DNA from 2 places in the Clostridium swellfunianum genome. Region 2 is predicted to be linked to the other one. Evidence: a T-box and tRNA genes for the amino acid it is inferred to sense, from the RefSeq annotation. Region 2 holds a T-box; the other holds one or more tRNA genes.
The links. A T-box is a leader RNA that pairs with one kind of tRNA and senses whether it is charged. The one in region 2 lies ahead of serS (serine--tRNA ligase), so its partner is inferred to be a tRNA-Ser.

Region 1 (3,969 bases), 120 kb from region 2:
TGGATTTGGTGAATCAAAAAATTCCCCTGGTGTTGATAAGTCAAAATAAAGCCTTGAATCCGCCGTTACACCAAAATCTCTATTTGAAGCTTCATTTTGAATCTTGTTTAGCGCTTCTCTAAACAACGCATTATGAGCTTCTTCCCTATTTAATAGAAAATCTATAGTTTCTTTTACGTACTTATCATTTATTTGACGATAAAGGTATTCATACACTACCTTAGCCCTTTGCTCTGCTGCTATGTCTGACAATAAATCAGCTGCTATATCTCCAGTTACGTTAACATAATCAGCAGTCCATGGATGACCCGATGAATTAATAAGCCCAGGTGCCAACCCTGTTAATGTATGTGTTTCTATTTCTCCCGCCATGGTCTTTGTAAAATCTACTGCGTGCCCATTAAGCAGATTTATTGTCTGAGCTACCATTTCCATATGGCTAAGTTCTTCTGCAGCAATGTCTAAAAACAGATCATGAATTGCTGGATCTTTAATTCTGAAGCTTTGTGAAAGGTATTGAAGGGCAGCCTTTAACTCGCCATTTGCACCTCCAAGCTGCTCCTGCATCAATACTGCATACTGTGGGTTTGGCCTTTCAACTTTTACTTCTCTTAATAATTGTTTTTCATGTTTAAACATCTATCTTCTTCCTCCCTGTCATCTTTTTGACTCAGAGTTAGTATTAAACCTTATCAAGATATTATACGAAGCTTTCTTATCGATAACCATTAGTATTAGGATTTAGAATTTATAATAATCATTTGTTTTACAATAAGATGTATATGATATAGTTACTTTAGCCTTTTATTTAAGGTGCTTCTGACTAATCCCTTAATCTCAATTCGTATTATCTTAATTATTACATAAAAAAAACAGGATTTGCATTTCTGCAAATCCTGTTTTTTCAATATTTTATGGTGCGACGGAGAGGATTCGAACCCCCGACCAACTGGTTCGTAGCCAGCTACTCTATCCAACTGAGCTACCATCGCATATTATTGAGTTTAGATAAAAACACCTAAACTAAGTTAGGTGCTTTTATGGCGGAGACGATGGGATTCGAACCCATGCTAGAGTTACCCCTACTAACGGTTTAGCAAACCGTCCTCTTGAGCCACTTGAGTACATCTCCAAAAATATTAAAATGGCGGAAAGACAGGGATTCGAACCCTGGGTACGGTCACCCGTACGCCGGTTTTCAAGACCGGTGCCTTAAACCAACTCGACCATCTTTCCACGTCTAACGACAAGATTTATTATAACAAAAGCTTTTTATAGTGTCAACATTTTTAATAGGATTTTTTTAATTTTATCTGTAACTTTTATATATAAATACTTCTAAATTAACAAAAAGAACAATTAACAAGCCAATTATAGTATTACCAAAAATACTGTAATTAATTACTCCTGTCAATCGTTCTTTTTGAACTTATAATTATTTTATAACTTCGGCTCCACCCATATATGGTCTTAAAGCTTCCGGTATCTCAATTGTTCCATCTTCTCTTTGGAAGTTCTCAAGTATAGCAGCTACAGTTCTTCCTATAGCAACACCTGATCCGTTTAATGTATGGACATATTGAGGCTTATCCTTTGGATTTTCTTTATATCTTATATTGGCTCTTCTTGCCTGATAGTCTTCAAAGTTACTACAGCTTGATATTTCAACATACCTATTATAGCTTGGCATCCAAACTTCTATATCGTAGGTCATTGCTGAAGAAAATCCTAAATCTCCTTTGCAAAGTCTAACTACTCTATAAGCAAGTCCTAACCCCTGAAGTACTCTTTCTGCATCATTAGTAAGCTTTTCTAATTCCTCATAAGATTGTTCTGGCTTAGTAAACTTAACAAGCTCCACCTTATTGAATTGGTGTTGTCTTATAAGTCCTCTTGTGTCTCTTCCTGCCGAGCCTGCTTCTGATCTAAAGCAAGCACTATAAGCAGCATGCTTTATTGGTAAGTCAGTACCATTTAATACTTCATCACTATATAAATTAGTTACTGGAACCTCAGCTGTAGGTATTAATAAATAATCTGTATTTGCAATCTTAAATGCATCCTCTTCAAACTTTGGAAGCTGTCCTGTTCCAGTCATACTCTTCCTATTAACCATAAATGGCGGCATTATTTCGGTATATCCTGCTACATCTATATGAGTATTTAAGTAGTAATTTATTATAGCTCTTTCGAGTCTTGCACCTAAGCCTTTATATACCGTGAATCTTGAACCAGTAATTTTTCCTGCTCTGTCAAAATCTAAAATATCTAAATTAGTTCCTAGTTCCCAATGAGCCTTTGGTTCAAAAGCAAATTTATTAGGCTCTCCCCATTTTCTTATCTCAATATTGTCAGCATCTGACTTTCCTTCTGGAACCTTTAGATTTGGAATATTAGGTATTCTAAGAAGAATGTTTTGGATCTTATCATCTATTTCTGCTAGGTCTGCATCTAAAACCTTTATATCTTCTCCAACCTTTTTCATTTCAGCCATTATAGGCTCAACATCCTGTCCAGCCTTCTTTAATTTTGGTATTTCAGCTGAAACTTGATTTCTCCTACTTTTTAAGGTTTCAACCTGGACCAATACTTCTCTTCTTTTTTCATCTAAAGCTACAATTTCATCAATAAATGGTGGAAATGCTTCTCCCCTTGTAGCTAATAAAGCTTTTACCTCTTCAGGATTAGTTCTTATTCTTTTTAAATCTAACATAACTTTTCTCCTTTCGTTCAAAACCACTTGGAACCTTACTTGCTTCCATTCCCAAGCTGCCCTTTAAAGCCCATTTAAGACTTTAGTCTCCTTTATTATTCCCTGCTTACATTTTTAGTGCATACAATATCTACACCGGTATTTAAAATATTTTTACATACCAAGTCGCCAACCTTAATTGGGGCACCTACATAAATTCTACTTAATGCCTTTGAACATTCAATCCAAAGCTTTTTATCTATAGGTTTGGTACTCTTTACTGGCACTACATTATGTTTCGCTCCCTTTATTCTAACTAAAGTAGTTAAGATTCCACAGTCCTTTACTTCTTCCATATATTACACTCCATCAAATTCTTTTATTCTATTTAAAATAATACGAGAATTCTTAGAATCCTTAACTATATCAGTTATCTTTTTATTAGTTTCTCTAGCAAGTATAGAAACTATTTTATTCATGCAGTATGAGCCCTGACAGCTTCCTAAAGTTGCTCCAGTTCTTCTCTTTACTCCTTCTAGAGTTCTAGCCCCTAAGGGCCTTCTTATAGATTCTACTATTTCTCCTTCAGTAATCTTTTCACACAGGCAGACAATCTTTCCATATCTTTTGTCAAGCTGTATTATCTGATCTCTTTCTTCATTAGATAAATCTCTAAATCTATAGAACTCTCTTCTTTTATCATGAAAGTCCTTTTTAAGCTTACAATTAAAATTGCTTACCACAGTCTCGCAAATTATACTTGCAATTGATGGAGTCATTGTAACTTCTGCATAATGCTTTGCTGAAATTTTAATATATCCCTTATCTACAGAGCTGTCATCTATAAGTACTAAATTATCATAAAAAGCTGATTTATAAAAACTTGTAATATCTCCATCCTTAATTCCATTAACTAGGTTTGATACCTTGCTTACACCCTCAGCATAATTAATATTATCATTTGTAGCCAATGCTGCTATAGCGCTTCCATGAACTGAAGGAATAGTATAAACCCTCTCCCCCTGTTCGCTTATATTAAAAACTATCTTGGAGAAAATACCTTTAAACTCCCTTTCAAATAAAAAGTATTTTAAATGACCTGTACTATTTTGAAAACTATCCTCATTTTTATCTATACTATAGCTTTTTCCGGGAGTTGTGTTTATAACCATCTTACAAGTAAATTTATTTTTATTTGTTTCAACTCTAAAGCCTCGTGTTATCTTTTGAATATCTAAAACTTCTTCTTCAAGTTTAAAGTTAACTCCATTATCAAA
Region 2 (3,969 bases):
AACATAAAGGTATCACTAGCAAGAAGTTCTCCCTGCTCACCATAAAAATTAATTTCAATAGGATGAACACCTGGTTTTATTTTATCACTACCTTCAATTGTAACCCAAATACTTCTAAGTTGATTAGGAACTAAATAAAGCTTTTCACCCTCTTGAATATCTACTAGTTCATCTGGAAAGAGCCCTGGCTCTACTCTTAAATAATTATCATCAATGCTTGTATATGCTGGCAGTTGAGCTGGTATTAATTCCACACGCCTTAACGTAATACAAGACTTCAAATCAGACTTAATTTCTACAGTCCCCATTCTCTTCCCAAAAATCTCTGAATTTGTCTCAATATAAGCTATCTGAAAAGAATACCTCTCATTTTTAAGCATGGAAGCTTTATTAAACACTTTCTTGTCTTCAAGCTTTTCATCTAGAAAATTTTTTTCTAAAGATGATACTAATTTAATTTTTAATGAGCCATCCACAAAAAACCCCTCCATTTTTTTAAAATTGCATATTTTTATTATAGCCCTATACTACAACTAAATAAATGTAGTATACTGTTATAAACATGGACAAAACCGTAGGAGGTAACATGATTTATTTATCAGGTTATAGAGTGAAAACTGACCAAGACTCCTGCTCTCAGGATACAAAGAATTATTTTTCGGTTAACTGCTGCGGATACGAAAAGTATTTAAGCAAAAACATAGATACTCTTAGGATACATGGAAGGCCTGATTTTCAGCTTATCTATGTTGTAAATGGTTATGGTTCCTTCTTAGTGAAGGAAAAATTTATAGAACTTACTAAAGGAACAGTTCTAATATATCCACCTGGTGAAACTCAGCAATATAGTTACAGATATGAAAATTCTACTGAAGTATTTTGGGTTCATTTTACTGGTTATGGGGCACAAGAACTGCTAGAAAATATCGGTTTAAAAGCTAACGAACCTCACTACATAGGTTTAAATAACACTTTTATAGATTGTTTTACTAAAGTTATTCACGAATTACAAATAAAACTTCCTCTATTTGAGCAAGCTTCTAATTTTGTTATACTAGATTTATTAACCTTAATGGCAAGAACTAAGCTAACTCTTCAAGCTTCACCAAAGAGAATTCAGGATGAACCTATTATTAAGGTTATGGAAGAAATGCATACTCACTACAGTTATAATTGGACAATTTCAAAACTGGCAAAGCAATGTAATCTAAGTATTGACTGGTTTATGCATAGATTTAAAGCTCAAAGCGGAGTATCTGCTATGGAATATTTATTAGAGATTCGCTTAAATAAGGCAAAGTGGCTTTTATTAAATTCATCCTTAAGTATAAAAGAGATTTCTAATATAGTTGGTTATTCAGATCCATTATATTTCAGTAGGGTATTTAAAAAATCAGAGGGCATTTCTGCTAATATATACAGAAAGTCCCACAGTTGATTAAAGTTTTAAGAATATAGCTTATTTTAAAGGGAGTGAATCACTCCCTTTTGTCATAATAGTTATTGCTTAAGTCAAAATGATTATACTATTTGTCAGAAGTTAGTCTATCCTTACCTATCCATTTTCTTAGAACTTCTGGAACAACTATACTTCCATCCTCCTGCTGATAGGTTTCAATAATTGCTGGAAACAACCTGCTTGTAGCAAGACCTGATGCATTTAGTGTATTAACATATTCAGTCTTCTTGCTGCCTTCTCTCTTAAATCGAATCATTCCTCTTCTTGCCTGGTAGTCTCTAGCGTTTGATGCTGAGCTTACTTCCTTATAATCATTCATGCTAGGAATCCAAATCTCTATGTCATAGGTTTTAGCCATTGATGCACTTGCATCCTTAGCTGCAAGCTTTGTTACTCTATAGTGAAGTCCCAATCCTTGTACAAGCCTTTCAGCCTTTCCAATTAATTCTTCTAAAGCTCTATCTGAATCCTCAGGCTTTGTGTATTGAAACATTTCCACCTTATTGAACTGATGACCTCTTATCATGCCTCTTTCAGATGCGCGATGGCTGCCTGCTTCAACTCTATAGCAAGGAGTGTATGAGAAATACTTTCTCGGCATATTTTCTTCCTTAAGAATTTCATCTCTATGAAGATTTATTAAGGCTGTTTCTGAAGTTGGTAGCATGAAGCTGTATTCTTCTCCTTCACCTTTAACTATAAAAACTTCATCCGCAAACTTCGGAAATTGTCCTGCTGTTAGCCCGCATTGATAATTTAAAATATGGGGTGGAAGTATAAATTCATATCCATCCTTTGTGTGTTCCTCAATAAAATAGTTTAGTAAAGCCCACTCTAGTATGGCACCATAGCCTTTGTATACCCAGAATCCATTTCCTCCAAGCTTAACTCCTCTTTCATAATCAATTAGATTATTTAATTTTACTAAATCCATATGATCTTTTGGAGCAAAAGTAAATTCTGGCTTATTACCCCATTCTCTTATTATCTTATTATTTTCCTTGCCTCCAGGAAGCACATCCTCATCTGGCACATTAGGAAGTTTTTCTATAAATACCTTTATGTTTTCCTCTAATCTTCCTAGCTTTTCCTCAAGCACTTTAATAGCAGTAGCAAGCTCTTTCATTTCAGCAAAGTACTGCTCAGCATTCTCACCTTTTCTTTTTAGCTCCGCTATTTCCTTAGAAACAGTATTTCTTTTGTTTTGTAAAGTCTCAACTTGTACTAATAACTCTCTTCTTTCCTTATCCCATTGGAGTAGCCCTGTAAAATCAACCTCATCCATACGCTTTAATAGAGCCTCTCTAACCTTATCAGGGTTTTCACGAATTAAATTTAAATCTAACATAACTTTCCTCCTCTTAGTTGGGCACTGAGCGATTAAATATTACTCACCACACTTGTTAGTTAAAGTTCCTTTAAGACTATAACCTTCATACATTTAATTTTAAAAAATCAAAAAACTCCCGTCTCTGCATTAAAACAGAGACGGGAGTATATCCCGCGTTGCCACTCTAATTGTCATATTAAAATTGTAATTAACATGACCTCTCAACAGTGCTATAAAGGGCACAAGCCATCAGCTTTTCACCTAAGCTTAGGAAGTGGATCAATTAAACTATACACCGATTCACACCATCCATCGGCTCTCTAAAATATAGTATTAATTTAAGCTTCCTTCATTGCTTTAATATAAATTATATACACTAGTGTTATATATTATTATAGATTCTATCACCAATTATGTACAAAGTAAATATAAAATCCAGAAAATTATGCAAGCTTCATAACTATAAACTTTGTAGTTCCTTGTTCATTAGTTCTACTAAAATCGTTTACTTGCTTAAAACCTGCTTTTGTATAAACGCTAATAGCCCTCTTGTTAAATTCTGCAACAGTGAGTCTAAGTCTATATGTTCCAAATAGGGACTCAGCGAACTTTATTTGCCTACTTATAAAATCATAGCCTTTTCCTTTTCCACAAACATCAGGATTCATCCCTAACCCTATATCTATAAAATTTTTATTTTCATAAACTCCACTCCTGATACCTGCTGGCACCTGAGCTGATTGACCAAAGCAATAAAATCCTATTATTTCAAGCTTTGCGTTGTTAACAACATAGTATGAACCATCTAAAAGTTCATTTATACATTCTTCGCTTCCATCCATACTATACATGGAATATGGATGTTCATATTTCCAATTAGATATTTCTCTCGCACTTGCATTATCCATTTTATTTATAAAATTCATTTTATCCCTCCTACCTGTTATATTTTTTATTTTTTTACATACCATATTATTGGTGATGATAAATGAATAAAAATGCAAAAACATCAAGGTTTTTTAGTTGGCTTGATAGGGTTGGTGAAGCAGCAGATTTTGTGAGTATAGATCACTTAAATTTAACGAATCTTTCAAGACCACCCCTAGATTACGAAACCAAATATAGTACTCGCCCTGATAAAAATGACTATTAATAAGCACACTTTATTCCTGTGCTTATT

Region 1: it has a tRNA-Ser gene. The T-box ahead of serS (serine--tRNA ligase) is inferred to sense a tRNA for this amino acid. The anticodon was not compared.

Annotation. Positions count from the first base shown of each region.
Region 1 is NZ_JAMOFV010000006.1:2,815,611-2,819,579, forward strand. Features, by position in the region: gene NBE98_RS13430 (manganese catalase family protein) at 1-639, opposite strand, end outside; tRNA gene NBE98_RS13435 (tRNA-Arg) at 916-992, opposite strand; tRNA gene NBE98_RS13440 (tRNA-Ser) at 1,042-1,132, opposite strand; tRNA gene NBE98_RS13445 (tRNA-Ser) at 1,146-1,236, opposite strand; gene serS (serine--tRNA ligase) at 1,436-2,713, opposite strand; partial or broken gene NBE98_RS13455 (DUF1667 domain-containing protein) at 2,809-3,051, opposite strand; gene NBE98_RS13460 (NAD(P)/FAD-dependent oxidoreductase) at 3,052-3,969, opposite strand, start outside.
Region 2 is NZ_JAMOFV010000006.1:2,690,906-2,694,874, forward strand. Features, by position in the region: gene NBE98_RS22535 (glycoside hydrolase domain-containing protein) at 1-476, opposite strand, end outside; gene NBE98_RS12845 (AraC family transcriptional regulator) at 587-1,438, shown strand; gene serS (serine--tRNA ligase) at 1,527-2,807, opposite strand; T-box leader at 2,941-3,151, opposite strand; gene NBE98_RS12855 (GNAT family N-acetyltransferase) at 3,233-3,715, opposite strand; gene NBE98_RS12860 (hypothetical protein) at 3,778-3,942, shown strand; gene NBE98_RS12865 (DUF3810 domain-containing protein) at 3,965-3,969, opposite strand, start outside.